DNA from 2 places in the Janibacter zhangyanbonis genome. Region 2 is predicted to be linked to the other one. Evidence: riboswitches for the same ligand, from Rfam matches in the RefSeq annotation. Region 2 holds a riboswitch; the other holds the start of a gene.

Region 1 (9,280 bases), 650 kb from region 2:
GCCACGGCGAGCGCCGCCGGCAACAGGTCACGGGGGAAGGCGAAGAGCGTGCGGCGCATCGCCAGCTGCTTGACGATGCCGCGGTCGTCGTAGAGCGCCGTGTCGACGTCGAAGGGGGTGACCCCGGTGGTGCGGGCGCCGACGGCCAGGTGCACGGTCGCGGCCTCGGTCGCGTGCAGGCAGACGACCGAGCGGGCCGCGCCGACGACGTCGGGTGCGTGGTGGTCGGGGTGCAGTGCGTGCCGTGTCGCCAGGCGGGCGCGGCGCTCGGCGTCGCCGACGGTGCGCATCACGCCCGACGGCCGAAGGCGAGGAAGACCGGGTAGTCGCGGTCCTGCTTGTGCACGTGGCCGGCATCGCCGACGGTCACGTCGACGAAGCCAGCTGACGCGAGCCGGCTCGCGACCTCGGCGCGGTCGAAGCCGTGGTGCCCGCCGAAGTCGTGGTCGTGGAAGCTGCCGTCCTCGCGGTCGAGGTCGGCGACGGCCACCCACCCGCCGGCGTCGAGCAGCTCGGCGAAGCCGGCAAGGACCCCGTCGAGCTCACCGACGTGGTGCAGGACGTTGGAGGTGACCACGAGGTCGAAGCGCTCCGTGGGCACCGGCTGGGTCTCGAGGTCGAGGTCCCACACGCGCGTCGGGGACGGCAGCGTGCCGCCGGCCACCTTGTCGGCGAGCACCTGCCGCATCCCCGAGGAGCTGTCGGCAACGGTCACCTCGACCTCCGGCAGGTGCGGCAGCAGCGCCGTGGTCACGAGGGCGGTGCCGGCGCCGTAGTCGAGCAGCCGCAGCCGCGGACGAAGGGGGACCCGCCCCGCGATCGCCGCCGCCACCTCATTCGACTGACGCACCTTGTCGGGGTCGTCGTCCCAGGTCGCGGCCGTGTCGTCGAAGTGCTTCGCGTCCCCGTCGTGCCGGTGGCCGTGCTCGTTGTCCGCTTCGCCCATGGCCCCACCCTGCCAGCAGCCACCGTCAGCCAGCACCTTGCGAAGGGGGCTTCCCGCCCGGCCCGGGTGGGTATATCTTCCGACCATCGGCGCGCCCGTGGGGGGAGCGCCTTCGCCGTTTCGTCATGGGGAGAGCAGACGTGCGCACCACCATTGCCAGGACCACCATCGCCGGACTCGTCATGTCGGGAGGCCTCGCGCTGACCTTCGCCACACCGGCGACGGCCGCCGTGCCGAGCACCCTGTGCGACGCGGGCACGACCTTCGCCGTGACGAGCGCCGAGGGCGTCGACGCCGCGCTCGTCAGCTCGGTGCGCGAGGCGCTCACCGCTCGCGGGCTCTCGGCGGCCGACGGCGACGCCGACGTCACGGCCGTCATCGCGCCGGCGTCCGAGGTGACGAAGGGCGGCGACGCGTCCGTCATGGCCGTCGCGCTGATCGCGGGTGAGCCCGACCCGTCCGCGACCGTGGAGGGGCGCGACTGGGCCCGGGCCGCGTGGACCGACGGGGCGACCCCGGTCAACACGCTCCTCGACGCCTCGTGCGGGGCGGTTGCGCCCGACGCGGCGGACGACGCCCCGGCCCAGGACAGCGAGACCGACGGCTCCGTCCCCGCCGCTGCCGAGGAGGCCTCGGCTGCGGACGCCCAGCAGGCGGCACCGGTCGTGGCGCCCCAGGCCGCTCCGGCCGCTGCCCCGCAGGTGGCCGCCCCGGCTGCTGTGCCCCAGGCGGCTGCCCCGGCAGCTGCTCCTGCTGCGCCGGCGGCCAAGGTCCCCGCGGCCAAGGTCCCCGCGGCCAAGGTCCCCGCGGCCAAGGTGCCGGCTGCCAAGGCTCCGGCGGCCAAGGTGCCGGCTGCCAAGGTGCCGGCTGCCAAGGTCCCCGCCGCAAAGGCCCCCGCCGCCGCGCCGAGCCGGTCGTCCGTCACCGTGTCGGCCTCGTCGGCCGCACCCTCCGTCACGACCGCTGACAAGGACTGCCCCGACTTCTCCTCCCAGACGGAGGCGCAGACCTTCTTCACCCTCCACGGTGGCCCGGCCATGGACCCCCACCGCCTCGACGCCGACAACGACGGCATCGCGTGCGAGACCTACTTCGGCACCGACGGCTCGGACGCGGCGGACCGCACCCAGGCGCGCACGATCAACGCCGGTGTCCCCGACGTCGCCGGACCCAACACCCTGGGCCTCGTCGGTGGTGGCCTGCTGCTCCTCAGCGGCATCGGTGTCGCCGTGCGCGCCCGTCGCGCGGACTGATCCGGCGGCAGCACCCTGAGACGACTCGCCCTGCTGCTGCTCGCGCTCGCCCTCGTCGTCGGGGGTGCCGGGCTCGTCTGGTGGTCGCTCGCGGGAGGGGAGGAGCCCGCGGCGGCGCCGGTCCCCAGCCACACCTTCGCGGTGGCATCGCCGACCCCGGACCCGACCCGCACGGCGACCGTCGCCCCGATCCCGGACGACTCGACCTCGTCCTCCAGCGCCTCGGCCAGCACCTCGACGAGCGCGAGCGAGGGCCTGGTCATGTCGCCCGACCGGATGGGGCCCGAGCGCCTCTACGTGCCCTCGCTCGGGATCTACGCCAGCCTCGACGGGGTGAAGTTCAGCGGCGGGTCCCTCGACATCCCGCGGGAGCCGTGGCGGGTCGGTCGCGACGTGTGGTCCGCCCCGCTCGACGCGGGCGCGGGCACGACCCTGCTCGCGGGGCACGTCGACCTGTCGGGGACGCCGGGCGCTCTCGCGCGGCTCAGTGACGCCCGTCCGGGAGCGCTGGTCCACGTCACCGACGGCGCGGGTCGTCGGTCGACCTTCGTCACGACGAGCCTGCAGAGCTACTCCAAGGTGTCCTTGCCCCGCTCGATCTTCGCGGTCGACGGCCCCCGCCAGCTCGCCCTCGTCACGTGCGGCGGCCCGGTGATGACGATCGACGGGGAGCAGCACTACCGCGACAACGTCGTGCTCACGGCGGTGCCGGCGAGCAGCTGAGCGGCCTTGGCGGGGCCCGTCCGGGCCCCGACTCAGCGCTTCGCGTAGAGCCCCTCGATCGCCTCGGCGCGCTGGGTCTCGATGACGTGGCGCCTGAGCTTCTGCGTCGCGGTCATCTCGCCCGACTCCTCGGTGAAGTCGTCGTCGAGGACGACGAACTTCTTGATCCCCTCGGCCTTGGAGACCAGCTCGTTGGCCTCGTCGACGACGCCCTGCAGCTCGGCCTGCGGGTCGGCGGGGCGCTCCGTCTCCGGGTCGAGCGTGATGAGCGCTGCGACGAAGGGCCGTCCCTCGCCGACGACCATCGCCTGGGAGACGAGCGGGTGGGAGCGCAGCACGTCCTCGAGCGGACCGGGCACGACGTTCTTGCCGCCCGCGGTCACGATGATCTCCTTGGCCCGGCCGGTGATCGTCAGATAGCCCTCGTCGTCGAGCGAGCCGAGGTCACCGGTGGCGAACCAGCCGTCGACGATCGACGACCGCGTCGCCTCGTCGTTGCCCCAGTACTCGTCGGTGACGACGGCGCCGCGGACTTCGATCGCCCCGTCCTCGCCGATGCGCACCTCGTTGCCCGGCAGCGGCCGGCCGACGGTGCCGACACGCTGCTGGCCGGGCCCGTTGACGGTGATCGCCGCGCAGGTCTCGGTCAGGCCGTAGCCCTCGTGGATCGGCACGCCGACGCCGCGGAAGAAGTGGCCGAGGCGCTCGCCGAGCGCCCCGCCGCCGCTGATCTCGTACATCGTCTCCCCGCCGAGGGCCGCGCGGACCTTGGCGTAGAGCAGCCGGTCGAAGACCGCGTGCAGCACCCGCAGCCGCAGCCCGGGGCGGCCCGGGCGCGGGTCGTCGCCCACGGCCCGGCTCCAGTCGATGGCGACCTGCTCCCCCTTCGCGAAGACGGCGGCGGAGACGCGGCGCCCGGCCGCCTTGGCGCGGATGCCGGCGTGCACCTTTTCGAAGACCCGGGGTACGCCGACGACCATGTGCGGACGGAAGGAGCCGAACTTCTCGACGATCGTCGAGAAGTCGGACCAGAAGCCGACCGTGGCGCCGGACTGCGCGGCGATGTAGGCGACGGAGCGGGCGAGCACGTGCGCCATCGGCAGGAACATCAGGATGCGGCGGCCGGGCGCCCCGACCTCGCCGATCGGGTGTGCCAGGCAGCCCGCGACCTCGGCGGCGAGGTGCCGGTGGGTGAGGACGACCCCCTTCGGCCGACCGGTGGTGCCGGAGGTGTAGACGATCCCGGCGAGGCCGTCGAAGGTCACTGCGTCCCGGCGCGCGTGCACCTCATCGTCGGCCACGGTCTGACCGCGCTCGGCGAGGGTGGCGAGGGCGCCGTCGTCGATGACGAGGACCTCGACGTCGAGACCGGTGGCCAGCTGTGCCATCGCCGGCGTCTCGACGAGCAGGACCCGCGCGCCGGAGTCGCGGACGATCCACTCGAGCTGGCTGCGCGACGACGACGGGTAGACGGGGACGGTGCCGGCCCCGGCGTTCCAGATCGCCTCGTCGAGCAGCAGCCACTCATAGCGGGTGTCGGCCATGAGCGCCACACGGTCACCGGCGGCGACGCCGCTTGCGACGAGTCCCCGGACCGTCGCAACGAGGCTCTCGAGGTGCTCTCCGGCGGTGATGGTCTGCCAGTCGCCGTCGACGACGTGGCTGAAGGAGGGATGCTGCGGGTCCTCCTGCGCCCGACGCCAGGGACGAAGGGGGAGCAGGTCGCGGTCGGTGAGCTCGAGGGCTTCGCCGGTGGCGTGGGTGGCGGGCACGGATGACCTCCTGAGGCGACTACGCGTGTAGAAAGGGCCAGTGTCTCACGCGCCTCCGGCTCCCGAGCACGACGAAGGCCCCGACCGTGGCGGTCGGGGCCCTGTCGTGCGAGCCGCTCGGGAGCGGCCTGCGGTGGTCGCTCAGAAGCGGCCGTAGGACACGTCGTCGGTCCAGATGTCGCGCTCCTGCACCGGCGACTCGGAGTTGCCCGCGTCGATGATCTTGCCGTCGCCGGCGTAGATCCCGTTGTGGTACGCGGGGTTGCCGAAGAAGACGATGTCACCGGGCTGTGGGTTGGAGACCGGGGTGGCTGCAGCCTGCTGCTGCTGCGTCGTGCGCGGGATGTCCTTACCCGCCTTGTCGTAGACGTACTGCACGAAGCCGGAGCAGTCGAAGCCCGCGGTGGTCGTGCCGCCGTAGACGTAGGGCGTGCCGGTGAGGCTGCGCGCGGTGTTGACGATCGACGAGTCGGAGGCCGGGGCGCTGGCCGAGGCCTGGGCGGTCTCGGCGGTGCCACCGTCCGCGGACTGGGCACCACCGGTCGAGCTGGAGCCGCCGCCGGTCAGGCCCAGGGCGGAGCCGGTCTCGGGGCCGACGATGCCGTCGGCCGACAGACCGTTCTTGGCCTGCCAGCTCTTCACGGCCTGCTCGGTCAGGGACCCGAAGACGCCGTCGGCACTGACGCCGACCTTGTCCTGGATCTGCTTGACGACGCTGCCGGTGTCGCCGACGCGCACGTGGTCGGAGAAGGAGGTCGAGCCGCTGGGAGCGACGGAGTTGCCGGCGCTCTGCGCGCCGCCGGTCGAGGCGGTCTGCGAGGTGGCCGGGGCCGGAGCCTCGGGGCCGCCCTGGGCTGCCGCGCTCGTGGCGGTCATCGTCGATGCCCCCAGGCCGAGAGCCGTGGCGGCGAGGACGCCGGCGCCCGTGCGCTGTGCCGCAGAGCGGTGGGCGCGGGGGGCGGCGTGACGTGCGGTGTAGAACATGGTCATGCTGTCTCCTCTCGCCTGCGGAGTTAGCTGTCGGGTTGGGATGGAGACCATCCCGCCCTTCGACCGGGCGATGCCCCGCCGTAGGACTTCACCCCGAGGCCGTGTGGCCAGAGGTTGGGTCCTCCGCTCCTACCGGTGCTGCTGGGGTACCCCGTCGAGGTGGTAGGACTCGGCGTCCTCGACGGCGTCCCGGCAGTGGCCGGGACCGCGTTCGACCATAGGTCATATAGTCACGAAATGGTAACGCGGGTGGCGAAACCCGTTGTGCACCAATGACGCAGGGGCAGCAATGACGAAGGGGGCCCCGACCGTGATGGTCGGAGCCCCCTTCGTCGTGGGGTGCTGGGGTCAGCGGACGCGGCCGTAGGTCACGTTGCTCGTCCAGATCTTGCGCTTGGTCGTGTCGACGCGCGCGTTGCCGGCGTCGTACATCATGCCGTTGCCGGCGTAGATGCCCATGTGCCAGGCCGGCGCGCCGAAGAAGACGAGGTCGCCGGGCTGCGGGGAGTAGACGCGGGTGGTGGCGCGACGCTGCTGCTCGGCCGTGCGCGGCAGGCTCTTGCCGTGGCGGGCGAAGACGTACTGGGTGAAGCCCGAGCAGTCCCAACCGGACCGCGAGGTGCCGCCGTAGACGTAGGGCGTGCCGACGAGGCTGGCCGCCGTCGACAGGACCGAGGAGCCGGCGACCGTGCGCGTCGTGGTGCGCGAGGTGGTCGTCGTGGTGCGGCTCGAGCTCAGGCCCATCTTGGTGCCGGTGCGGGGGCCGACGATGCCGTCGGCGACGAGGCCGTTGCGGCGCTGGTAGCGCTTGACCGCGGACTCCGTCATGGGGCCGAAGACGCCGTCGGCGCTGGCGCCGGTGCGCCACTGGATCTGCTTGACGACGTAGCCGCGGGCGCCGCGACGGACGAGGCCCGAGAAGCTCGCGGTCGACGTCGCGGACGACGCCGACGAGATGGAGGCGGCGGACGGGGCGCTCACGGTGGCGGGTGCCGCGCTCGCGGCGGGCGCCGTGGCGGCGGCGGTGCCGAGGCCGACGGCGGCGACGGCCACCAGGCTGGCGCCGGTGCGCTGGGGGGTCTTCGTGCTCGGGGCGCGGTGGCGCCCGGCGTAGAACATCGACATGGTCTCTCCTCCGCCTGCGGAGTTAGCTGTCGGGTTGGGATGGAGATGAGCATCCCGCCCACCGGTCGTGCGACCGCGTGGACTTCACCCCGAGGCACTGGGGCCGAAAAAATGGGTCCCCCGCTCCTGCCGTGGCGTTCAGGGACCACCCGGCTGGCAGGACTCGGCGACCTGGTGGTGACCCCGCAGTGTGGGGTCGAAAAGAAGAGTAGGGCATCGGGACACGGTTTGGTAACGGCCCTGTGGAGATTTTTCTGGACCCGGGCGCGCCTGCCGTGCCGGCGTCGTCGGCGGGGCGTGGAGCGGGGCGTGCGACCGGCCGACCGGGGCCTCAGTCGGTGCCGTGGACGGCCCGGTGCAGCTGGGCCATCTCCTCGTCCATCCGGGCCGCCGTGGCGGCCGCGTCCGTGATCCGCTGGCGCAGGTGGGCGGGCACGTCACCCTCGTACTTGTAGAAGATCTTGTGCTCCGTGCTCGCCCAGAAGTCCATGGCCACGGTGCGGAACTGCACCTCCACCGGCACCTGGACGGGCCCCGACGAGAGGAAGACCGGGATCTCGAGGATGACGTGCAGCGACCGGTAGCCGTTGGGCTTGGGGTTGGCGATGTAGTCCTTGACCACGCGCACGGAGATGTCCGCCTGCTCGGTGAGCGCCGCCATCAGCCGGTAGACGTCGGCGACGAAGGAGCAGATGACGCGCACGCCGGCGATGTCGGTGATGTGCTCGCGCAGCGCCGCGATCTCGAGCGGGACCTCCTGGCGGGCCGCCTTCTCGAGGATCGACTCGGGGCTCTTGACCCGCGTGGAGATGTGCTCGATCGGGTTGTCGAGGTGCAGCTCGGCGAACTCCTCGCGCAGGATCTCCAGCCGCGTGGCCACCTGCTCCATGCCGAAGCGGTAGCCGAGCATCATCCGGGTGAAGTCCTCGCGAATCTGCGCGAACTGGCGCAGGGACGCGTCGGAGAGCTCGGGCAGGCCAGAGGGCTGGGCGGCGCTGGTCACCCGGCCAGCGTAGGCAGGTCCCCTGAGAGGCAGGTGTGCGTCGGCGCGTGGCGCTGGGACGAAGGGGGAGTGGGCCGGGCCGCGTCAGCGCCCACCGCGACGGATACGGTCGGAGCAGGACCACCCGAGGAGCCACGATGAGCGAAGCCCACGCCGAGAGCCTGCGAGAGCTCGTGACGAGGTACCTGAGCGAGCAGACACCGGACAACCTGGCCGCGTTGCGTCACGCAGTCCGGTCGTCGGCCGGCTTCGACCCCGACGTCGACCTGCGCGAGGCCGTCCCGCTGCTCGAGGCCGGCCGACACCGCGAGGCGCTCGACGCGGTCCGGGCCAAGATGCCCGGTGCCGCCCTCAACCCCTCGGCCCACCTCCTGCTCGCCGCAGCCCACGAGGCGCTGGGTGACGACGCCGCTGCCCGGCGCGAAGCCACCCTGCACACGCTGTCGGTCTCGAGCGTGCTCGCCACGGGCGACGGCACGCAGGAGCGCCCGTGGTCCGTCCTGCGCGTCGCCGACGAGTACGACGTCATGCGGGCGAAGGGGGTGACCCCCCGCCGTCAGGCCACGCGCACCGTCGACGGTCGGGTCGTCGACGTGCACGAGGTCGTCGACGGTCCGGACGTGTGGTTCGTCCTCGACCCGGCATGATCGGCCCCGCCCCGTTGCTGCCGATCATCACGGAGCGGCTGCTCCTGCGGCCCTACACCCACGACGATCTCGACGCCAGCCTCGCGTACTACGGCGACCCGCAGGTGGCGCGTCACCTGCTCGAGCCACCGTGGACCCCGGCGGTCGCCCGGGAGCGCATCGCCGAGCGCGTCGAGCGGACCGGCCTCGACGGACCGAGGCGGGCGCTGGCACTCGTCGTCGAGCACGAGGGGCGGGTCGTCGGCGACGTCGCCGTGTGGGCGAGGGACGCGACCGGCGCCACCCGCGAGGTCGGATGGTCCTTCCGCCCCGACGTCGCCGGGCAGGGCTTCGCGACGGAGGCCGCTGCAGCGGTCCTCGACCATGCCTTCGACCACCACGGCGTGCACCGCGTCGTCGCCGAGCTCGATGCCCGCAACCTCGCCTCGGCCGCGCTGTGCGAGCGCCTCGGCATGCGGCACGAGGCCACCCACCGGCAGGACCTCTTCAGCAAGGGCGAGTGGACGGACACGCTCGTGTACGCAGCGCTCGCGAGCGACCGGCCCCGTGACGTGGGTGACGCCATCGTCGTCAGCGCCGTCGACCTGCGCGATGCCACGGGGAGGGTGCTCACGGTGCGCAAGCGCGGCACCGCCGCCTTCATGCACCCCGGCGGCAAGCCCGAGCAGGGCGAGACCGCCGCGGAGTGCGCGCTGCGCGAGGTCGAGGAGGAGCTCGGCCTCGTGCTCGACGCGGAGCGGCTCGAGCTCGTCGCCGTCCACCGGACCGCGGCCGCCAACGAGGCGGGGCGACCGCTCATCGCGAGCGTCTTCCGCCACCCG
Region 2 (9,280 bases):
TCGGCATGGACTTCGCACTGCGGCTCGGCACCCTCCAGTGGCTCCTCGGGCTGCTCGTCACCGGCGTCGGTGCCCTCGCCCTGCTCTACTGCGCCTGGTACTTCAAGCCCGACGACCCCAGCCTGTGGCGCTTCACGGGCGTCTTCACCGCCTTCGCGGGCGCCATGCTCGGCCTCGTCCTCGCCGACAACCTCCTGGCGCTCTACATCTTCTGGGAGCTGACGACGGTCTTCTCCTACACGCTCATCGGGCACAACCCGGTGCGCTCGGCCAACCGCCGCTCCGCCACCCAGGCCCTGCTCGTCACGACCTTCGGCGGCCTGGCGATGCTCATCGGCACGGTGATCATCGGCGAGACGAGCAGCTACACGATCAGCGAGATGCTCGCCTCGCCGCCCCCGGCCGGCGCCCTGACGACGACGGCCGCCCTCCTCGTCCTCGTCGGCGCCCTCACCAAGTCGGCGCAGGTGCCCTTCCACTTCTGGCTGCCCGGCGCCATGGCCGCCCCGACCCCGGTGAGCGCCTACCTGCACGCAGCCTCGATGGTCAAGGCCGGCATCTACCTCGTCCTGCTGCTCGAGCCGATCTTCGCGGACGTGCCCGGGTGGCGTCCGCTCCTGCTCGTCCTCGGCCTGTGGACGATGATCCTCGGTGGCTGGCGCGCCCTGCGTCAGGACGACATCAAGCTCCTCCTCGCCTACGGCACGGTGAGCCAGCTGGGCTTCATGACCGTCCTCGCGGGCGTCGGCACCCAGGCCGCCGGGCTGGCCGCCCTGGCCCTCGTCCTCTCCCACGCGCTCTTCAAGTCGGTCCTCTTCTTCAGCGTCGGCATCATCGACAAAGGGACCGGCACCCGCGACCTGACGCAGCTGCACGGCCTCGGGCGCACCGCACCGGTCCTCGCCGCGGCCGCGACCCTGTCCGCCGCCTCGATGGCCGGCCTGCCGCCGCTCGTCGGCTTCGTCGCCAAGGAGTCGGCGCTCACCGCCGTCATCGAGTCCGCCCACGGCCCCCTGTCGACGACCACCGGCTGGCTGGCCGTCGCCGGCCTCGTCACCGGGTCCGTGCTCACGGTCGCCTACTCCGCGCGGTTCGTCTGGGGTGCCTTCGCGACGAAGGGGGCGACCGGCGCCGCCCCGAGCCCCACCCCCTTCGCCGCACCCCACGCGCTGCTCATCGCGCCGGTCCTGCTGTCGCTCACGACCCTGGCGTCCGGCTTCTTCGGTGACCCGCTCACCAAGCTCTTCCACCCCTACACCGAGACGCTGCCGGGCGCCGAGCCCGAGCACCTCGCGCTGTGGCACGGCCTCACCCCGGCCCTCGGGCTGACCGTCGTGGCCATCGTCGCCGGCCTCCTGCTCTTCGTGGGGCGGGCCCCCTTCGCCCGGGTCCAGGCCGCGCTGCCCGAGGTGGTCAACGCCGAGCGCGTCTACCAGCGCTTCATGAAGGCCCTCGACCGCTTCGCCGTCGAGGTCACCGCCCTCGCCCAGGGCGGCTCGCTGCCGACCTACCTCGGCACGATCTTCCTCGTCGTCATCCTCCTGCCGGGCGTCGTCGCCGCCACCGCCCTGCCCGGCACCGAGGTGCGGCTGTGGGACACCTTCAGCCAGGCGGCCGTCGGGCTCTTCGTCATCGCCGCGGCGATCCTCGCCGTGCGCGGCCGCAACCGCCTCCAGTCGGTGATGTTCGTCGGCCTCACCGGCTACGGGCTCGCGCTGCTCTTCCACCTGCACGGGGCGCCCGACCTCGCCCTGACCCAGGTGCTCGTCGAGACCTTCTCCCTCGTGCTCTTCGTCCTCGTGCTGCGCATGCTCCCGCAGGACTTCCGCCGCCGTCCCCGCTCCGGCCGCCGCTCGCGCCGCCGGCTGTGGCGCCTCGCCCTCGCCGGGACCATGGGCGCGGCGATCTCCACCCTCACGGTCGTCGCGGCCAATGCCCGCATCCACGAGCCGATCAGCAAGGCCTTCCCCGAGCAGGCCTACGACTTCGGCCACGGACAAAATGTCGTCAACGTGACCCTCATCGACATCCGCGCCTGGGACACCCTCGGCGAGATCTCGGTCCTCGTCGCGGCCGCGACCGGCATCGCCAGCCTGGTCTTCGTGCGCACCCAGGACGTCGAGCGCTCGTGGACCCGCCGGCGCAACCAGGGCCCGGTCACCGCGTCGATCCCCCGCGAGCGCCGCTCGGTCATCCTCGAGACCGCCACCCGGCTGGTCTTCCACGTGATGATCGCGCTCTCGCTCTACCTCCTCTTCTCCGGGCACAACCAGCCCGGCGGTGGCTTCGCCGGTGGCCTCGTCCTCGGTCTGGCGCTGCTCGTGCGCTACCTCGCCGGCGGTCGCGCCGAGCTCGACCGCGCCGCCCCGGTGAGCGCCGGTCTCGTCCTCGGGGCCGGTCTGGCCGTCGCGGCGATCTCCGCGCTCGCGCCGCTCGCCTTCGGCGGCACCGTCCTGCAGTCGGCGGTCGTCGAGTTCGACGTCCCCGTCTGGGGCCACGTCAAGCTCGTCACCGCGATGTTCTTCGACATCGGCGTCTACCTCATCGTCATCGGGCTCGCGCTCGACGTCGTCCGCTCGCTCGGTGCGGGTGTCGACAAGCAGGCCGAAGAGGACGGGGCCACCGCATGAACGCCGTCGCCCCCAACCTCAGCCTCGTCGTCGTCGCCGGCTTCCTCATCGCGACCGGCGTCTACCTGCTCCTCGAGCGAGCGCTCACCCGCCTGCTCCTCGGCATCGTCCTGGCGTCCAACGGCGTCGCCACGCTCTACCTCGTCGTCTCCGGACCGGCGAAGGGAGCCCCCTTCGTCGGTGCACGACCGGCCGACGAGATGAGCGACGCGCTCCCCCAGGCGATGGTGCTCACCGCGATCGTCATCGCCCTGGCCTCGGTCGGCTTCGTCCTCTCCCTCGCCTACCGCCAGTGGCGGATCACCGGCAGCGACGACGTCCCCGACGACGCCGAGGACGAGCTGATCAAGCGCCTCGCCGAACGCGACGAGGTCTCCAGCACCTACGACGACGACACCCAGTCCACGACCGAGGCCGAAGAGGAGGACGCGACCGCATGACCGTGGCCAACCTCCTGCCCATGCCGGTGCTGCTGCCGCTGCTCGGCGCCGCCCTCACCCTCGTCGCGCGCCGCCACCCCCGCGCGCAGGTCGCCATCAGCATCGCCGTGCTCGCCGCCAGCCTCGCCGTCGCCGCCACCCTCATGTGGTCCACCCACCACGACGGACCCATCGCGCTGTGGCTCGGGGCGTGGTCCGAGCCCTTGGGCATCGCGCTCGTCGCCGATCGGCTCTCGGCCCTGATGCTGCTCATCAGCTCCTTCGTCATCCTCGTCGTGCTCGTCTTCGCCATCGGGCAGGGCGTCGCCGACGGCGACGAGGACTCGCCGCTCGCGATCTACTTCCCGACCTATCTCGTGCTCTCGGCCGGCGTGTCCAATGCCTTCCTCGCCGGCGACCTGTTCAACCTCTTCGTCAGCTTCGAGATGCTGCTCTTCGCGAGCTTCGTCCTGCTGACCCTCGGCGGCAGCGGCACCCGGATCCGGGCGGGCACGACCTACGTCATCGTCTCGATGGTCTCCTCCTTCCTCTTCCTGTCGGCGATCGCCGGGGTCTACGCCGCGACCGGCACGGTCAACCTGGCGCAGCTCTCCCTTCGACTGCCCGAGATCGACCCGACGGTCTCGCTGGCGCTGCAGCTGATGCTCCTCACCGTCTTCGGCATCAAGGCAGCCGTCTTCCCGATGTCGGCCTGGCTGCCCGACTCCTACCCGTCGGCGCCGGTGCCCGTGTCGGCCGTCTTCGCCGGACTGCTCACCAAGGTCGGCGTCTACGCGATCGTGCGCACCCAGTTCCTGCTCTTCCCCGAGTCACCGCTGCACCACCTGATCATGGGGGCCGGCCTGCTGACGATGATCATCGGCATCCTCGGGGCAGTCGCCCAGCCGGGGATCAAGCGGATGCTCTCCTTCACCCTCGTCAGCCACATCGGCTACATGCTCTTCGGCATCGGGCTGGCGAGCGAGTCCGGGGTGTCGGCGGCGATCTTCTACATCGCCCACCACATCACCGTGCAGACCGCGCTCTTCCTCATCTCCGGCCTCATCGAGCGGGTGGGCGGCTCGACGGTCATCGACCGCCTCGGCGGGCTCGCCGCGAGCACCCCGGTGCTCGCCGCCCTCTTCTTCGTCCCGGCGATGAACCTCGCCGGCATCCCGCCCTTCTCCGGCTTCGTCGGCAAGGTCGGCCTGCTGCAGGCCGGCACCCAGGACGGCAGCATCATCGCTTGGACGCTCGTCGTCGGCTCGGTCGTCACCTCGCTGCTCACCCTCTACGCCGTGGCCAAGACGTGGAGCGCCGCCTTCTGGCGGCCGCGCGCGGTCGAGGGCCAGGACCAGACCTTCGAGATGCCGACGCTCACCCCGAGCTTCGGGCGGCTGAGCGACGCCATCGGCGCCGCCGTCGCGGCCCAGCGCCCCTCGACCCCGATCGCCCCGCCGCCGGCGGTGACCCAGGTCGAGCGGCCGATGCCGCCGCTCATGCTGGGCGCGGCCGCCGCGGTCGTCGCCTTCAGCCTGGGCCTCTCGCTCTTCGCCGGCCCGCTCTTCACCTACACCGACGCGGCGGCCCGGCAGATGCTCTCCAGCGATGCCTACGTCCGCGCCGTCCTGCCCGAGGAGGCGCCGTGAGCGACACCGCCATCGACACGACCCCGGCGACCCGTCGGCGCGGCGGCTTCCAGCCCCGGGCGATCATCGGCCTGGCCGTCGTGTGGGTCCTGCTCTGGGACCGCATCACCCTGGGCAACATCATCAACGGCCTGATCATCGGCGCGGTCGTCACGCAGATCTTCCCGCTGCCCTCGATCCAGTACTTCGGCCGGATCCACCCGTGGCGCCTCCTGCTGCTCATCGGGCGCTTCCTCGTCGACCTCGTGAGCGCCGCGGTCCAGATCGCCGGCGCCACCCTGAGCCGCCGCCCCAGCCAGGGTGGCTCGATCGTCGAGGTCCGGATGCGCACGCACTCGGAGTTCTACATGACGATCGTCTCCGCGCTCGTCTCCCTCGTGCCCGGGTCGATCGTCGTCGAGGCCCGACGCGGCGCCAACGTCCTCTACGTCCACGGCTTCCACGTCACCACGCCGGAGGGCATGGAGGAGCTGCGACGAGACGTCCTGGCCGTCGAGACCCGGGTCGTGCGGGCCATCGGCACCCCCGAGGAGATCTCGATCTGCACGCAGGAGGTCGCATGAGCATCATCCTGTCGATCGGACTCGGGCTACTCTTCGCCGCCGCCGGCCTGGTCCTCGTGCGCATCGCGCGAGGTCCGACCAACCTCGACCGCGCCCTGAGCCTCGACGTGGTCATCGTCATCGTCATCGGCATCATGGCGACGCAGATCGTGCGCAGCGGTGACGCCGGGACGCTGCCGATCCTCGTCGTCTTCAGCCTCACCGGATTCGTCGGGTCGGTCTCGGTCGCCCGCTTCATGGCCCGCAAGGACGATGCCTCGTGAGCTGGGCACAGATCCTCGACCTCGCCGGGGCGATCAGCCTGCTCCTCGGTGCCACGCTGGCCCTCGTCGGCGCGATCGGCTTGGTGCGCCTGCCCGACCTCTTCGCCCGCATGCACGCCGCCACCAAGCCACAGACCCTGGGTCTGCTGCTCATCCTGCTCGGCCTGGCGCTCACGGTGCGCACCTGGGCCTCGGTCGCCACGCTGCTCATCGTCCTCGGCGCCCAGGCCCTCACCGCGCCCGTCACCGCGCACATGCTCGGCCGCGCCGGCTATCGCACCGGCGTCCCCGAGGACGACCTGCTCCACCACGACGAGCTCGGCGCCGCCTACCGACGGATGCAGGAGCAGGACCGGCAGCGCGAGCAGTCCTGACGACATGACGCAGGGGGCGAAGGGAGCGGCTGCTCCCTTCGCCCCCTGTCGGGTCGGCGCTCAGACCCGGCCGTAGCCGGAGACGCCGTCGAAGATCGGACGGATCGAGATCGACGAGCCGGTGCGCGGCGAGTCGATCATCATGCCGTCGCCGACGTAGATGCCGACGTGCCACGACGGGGAGCCGAAGAAGACCAGGTCGCCGGGCTGCGGGCTGGACACCGGGGTGGCGGCGGCCTGCTGGGCGGTGGTCACGCGCGGGATGGACTTGCCGGCCTTGGCGAAGACGTACTGCGTGAAGCCGGAGCAGTCGAAGCCCGCGGGGGTCGAGCCGCCGTAGACGTAGGGGGTGCCGATGTACTGCTTGGCGATCGCGATGACGCCACCGGAGGTCGGGGCCGGCGCGGAGGGAGCCTGCGTCGGCTCGGGGGTGCTGGCCGGGGCCGGCGTGGTCGCGGGGGCCTGACGCTCCTGCGAGCGGCTGGCGGCGGCCTCCTCCGAGCGCTGCTCCTCCTGGGCCTCACGGGCCTGCTCGGCGCGGCGGGCCTCGGCGGCCTGCTCCTGCTCGCGCTGACGCTCGGCGGCGGCCTCCTGGCGGGCCTGCTCGCGCTCGGCGCGCATGCGCAGCTGGTAGGGGGTCGGGCCGGTCGGCTTGGCGACGGGCTCGACCTCGATCTGACCGAAGTCGGCGCTCGTGGCCTTGGCCGTGGCGGTCGTGCTCGGGGCCGTGACGGCGGCGGCAGCCGGGGCGGCCGGCGCGGCGGCGGCCGCGGGCGTGGCGTCGGCCTGCTCGACGGCGGGGGCGGCCTGGGCGGGGATGGCGATCGCGGCGACGAGGCCACCGGAGGCGGCGAGGACGGCCGAGCCCTTGGCCAGCGGGGTGCCGGTCTGGCTGATGACGGTGCCGATCTCGGCGAGGGGGTTGTAACGCTCAGGAGCGCGGTGGCGCCCGACGGAGTGAGACACGATGAATACCTCTGTCCCGCCTGCGAGGTCAGCTGTCGGGTTCGGGCGAGAGGTGCGGCCCGGTCCCGCGGCTCCGGACCGACCTAGCGGTCCGCGTACCGTGGGACTTCACCCCGAGGAGCATCCGCGATGCCCCATGAGTGGGTCCCCCGCTCCTGCCATGCGGTGAAGTGCAGCAGCCGTCGGTGCGGTGGCAGGACAAGGCGTCCGCGAGACGGATCCGCCCAGGGGAGGCGGACTCAGGAACCGTACCCGCTGATCACGAAAATGTCACACCGCGGTCACGGACTGCGCTCAGGAGGCGGACGCCGGCTCGACGAAGACGTGCATGGCGACGTCGCGCGGCAGCGAGACGGCGTCGCTGGCGGCGCCGTCTCGGGCGACGACCACCCGGTCCTCCTCGGGGGTGACGAGCACGATCTCGCCGGGGCGCAGCCGCGCCTCGGTGAGCAGCTCGAGCGCCTCGTGGTCGACCTGCGCGGGCTCGCCGATGCGGCGCACCCGGAAGGTCCCGGTCAGGCCCTCGTCGACGATGTCGGTCAGGCTGCTCAGGCCCTCGAGGTAGTCGTCGGCGGGCGCCTCGTCACCACCGGCGAGCAGCTCCTCGAGGCCGGGGATCGGCGTGCCGTAGGGCGACTCGCGGTGCTCGGGCAGCATGGCGAGGATCTTGCGCTCGACCCGCTCGCTCATGACGTGCTCCCAGCGGCAGGCCTCGTCGTGGACGTGCTCCCACTCCAGCCCGATGACGTCGGCGAGCAGTCGCTCGGCGAGCCGGTGCTTGCGCATCACCCGGGTCGCGAGCAGACGACCCTCGTCGGAGAGCACGAGGCGCCGGTCGTCGCCGAGGCTGACCAGCCCGTCCCGCTCCATGCGCGCGACCGTCTGCGAGACCGTCGGGCCGGAGTGGCCCAGCCGCTCGGCGATGCGGGCCCGCATGGGAGGGATGTCCTCCTCCTCGAGCTCGAAGATCGTGCGGAGGTACATCTCCGTGGTGTCGATGAGATCCTTCACGGCACCATCATGCCTTGCCCGCGCGAGCGCGGTCCGCCCGCGATACCCACACGCTCGTCCACGCCAGCCCGGTGAGGCCGGCGACCCCGAGGACGACCGCGGCGGCCGGCAGCGAGACGAGGGCGGTGACGGCGCTCAGCCCGAGCGATCCGCCGGCGTGGCCCACCTCGCCCATGAGCCGCCAGGCGCCGAGGAACTGCGCCCGGTCGCGGGTCGGTGCCGCGTCCGCCCCGAGCGTCATGACGATGCCGGACCCCAGTCCGTTGCCCAGGGACATCACGAGGGCCACGGCGAGCAGCTCCCCCTTCGTCCCCGCGAGGGGCAGGGCGAGGAAGGCCGCGGAGACCACCGACAGCAGCACCGCGACGACCCAGACCCGGCCCAGCCGGTCCATGACCCAGCCGCCCGGGTAGACGAGGAGCAGCTCGGCGACGCCGGCCGCGGCGAAGATCTGCGAGGAGTCGACGCCGTCGAGGCCGATGTGCACGGCCCACAGCGGCAGGATCACCAGACGCGACTGCCGCAGGGCCGAGATGACGGTGACGCCGATGCCCTGCGTGAGCAGCAGCCGCGCGTGCCGCCGGATGACGGCGAAGACCCTCGCGTGGTGGTCCTCGGCCCGGGCCCGCTCATGGTCACCGGTGAGGTCGGGCGCGGTGAGCACGGTGACCACGGAGCCGACGGCGAGGACGACGGCCACCCCATAGGCCCCCTGCAGGCCGAAGGGGGCGATCGCCACCGAGCCGACGACCGGCCCGAGGAGCAGCCCCGCGCGCATCGCACCGCCGAGCAGGGACATGCCGCGGGCGAGCAGGTGCTGCGGCAGGACGTCGATCATGTAGCCCTGCCGGGCGAGGAAGAAGGCCGAGGAGGCCAGCCCGGAGACGAGGAGGGCGAGCGCCATGAGCCACAGCGAGGGGGCCCACCCGGCGACGGCGAGCGCGACGATGTCGAGCAGGCCGGCGCGCACGAGGGTGGCCCGCTCGCCGATGCGGGCGACGAGGGCGCCGGCGGGCAGCACCCCGACGAGCTGCCCGATGCCCGTGAGCGAGACGACGAAGGCCGCCAGGCCCAGGCTCGCGCCGAGCTCGTCGGCCCGCAGGGCCGCGATCGGGACGACGGCTCCGCTCGCGGCGGCGGACAGGAAGGTGGGCCCGAAGGCGGGTACGGCGATGCGCCTCCAGCCGAAGGTCTCGCTCGCACTCATCCCCCTCATCCTCTCCCGGGGCACCGTCGCTAGGTTGGGGTGGTGCACACCACAGCCGAGACGACGACCGTTGCCCCGCTGCACGTCGGCCCGCCGGGGACCGGCAACGGCGGCTGGGTCTGCGGTCTGCTCACCGAACGACTCGACGACCTCGTCCCCGCTGAGGGGGACCTGACGGCGGCGACGGTACGCCTGAGC

What was found. A riboswitch is a leader RNA that binds a small molecule or an ion and turns the genes downstream of it on or off. The one in region 2 is predicted to bind cyclic di-AMP.
Region 1: it holds a riboswitch for cyclic di-AMP, as region 2 does, so the genes downstream of both, ACQBJO_RS16475 (C40 family peptidase) here and ACQBJO_RS02405 (C40 family peptidase) in region 2, are expected to answer to the same signal.

What each region holds. Positions count from the first base shown of each region.
Region 1 is NZ_CP191481.1:3,337,384-3,346,663, reverse strand. It holds gene ACQBJO_RS16500 (winged helix DNA-binding domain-containing protein) at 1-290, opposite strand, end outside; gene ACQBJO_RS16495 (class I SAM-dependent DNA methyltransferase) at 290-946, opposite strand; gene ACQBJO_RS16490 (excalibur calcium-binding domain-containing protein) at 1,087-2,199, shown strand; gene ACQBJO_RS16485 (class F sortase) at 2,341-2,922, shown strand; gene ACQBJO_RS16480 (AMP-dependent synthetase/ligase) at 2,955-4,694, opposite strand; gene ACQBJO_RS16475 (C40 family peptidase) at 4,836-5,684, opposite strand; cyclic di-AMP (ydaO/yuaA leader) riboswitch at 5,681-5,869, opposite strand; gene ACQBJO_RS16470 (NlpC/P60 family protein) at 6,033-6,809, opposite strand; cyclic di-AMP (ydaO/yuaA leader) riboswitch at 6,806-6,988, opposite strand; gene ACQBJO_RS16465 (GTP pyrophosphokinase) at 7,141-7,812, opposite strand; gene ACQBJO_RS16460 (DUF4919 domain-containing protein) at 7,950-8,459, shown strand; gene ACQBJO_RS16455 (GNAT family N-acetyltransferase) at 8,456-9,280, shown strand, end outside.
Region 2 is NZ_CP191481.1:481,282-490,561, reverse strand. It holds gene ACQBJO_RS02435 (Na+/H+ antiporter subunit A) at 1-2,630, shown strand, start outside; gene ACQBJO_RS02430 (Na(+)/H(+) antiporter subunit C) at 2,627-3,070, shown strand; gene ACQBJO_RS02425 (Na+/H+ antiporter subunit D) at 3,067-4,698, shown strand; gene ACQBJO_RS02420 (Na+/H+ antiporter subunit E) at 4,695-5,261, shown strand; gene ACQBJO_RS02415 (monovalent cation/H+ antiporter complex subunit F) at 5,258-5,524, shown strand; gene mnhG (monovalent cation/H(+) antiporter subunit G) at 5,521-5,898, shown strand; gene ACQBJO_RS02405 (C40 family peptidase) at 5,959-6,864, opposite strand; cyclic di-AMP (ydaO/yuaA leader) riboswitch at 6,867-7,042, opposite strand; gene ACQBJO_RS02400 (metal-dependent transcriptional regulator) at 7,159-7,875, opposite strand; gene ACQBJO_RS02395 (MFS transporter) at 7,883-9,082, opposite strand; gene ACQBJO_RS02390 (hypothetical protein) at 9,125-9,280, shown strand, end outside.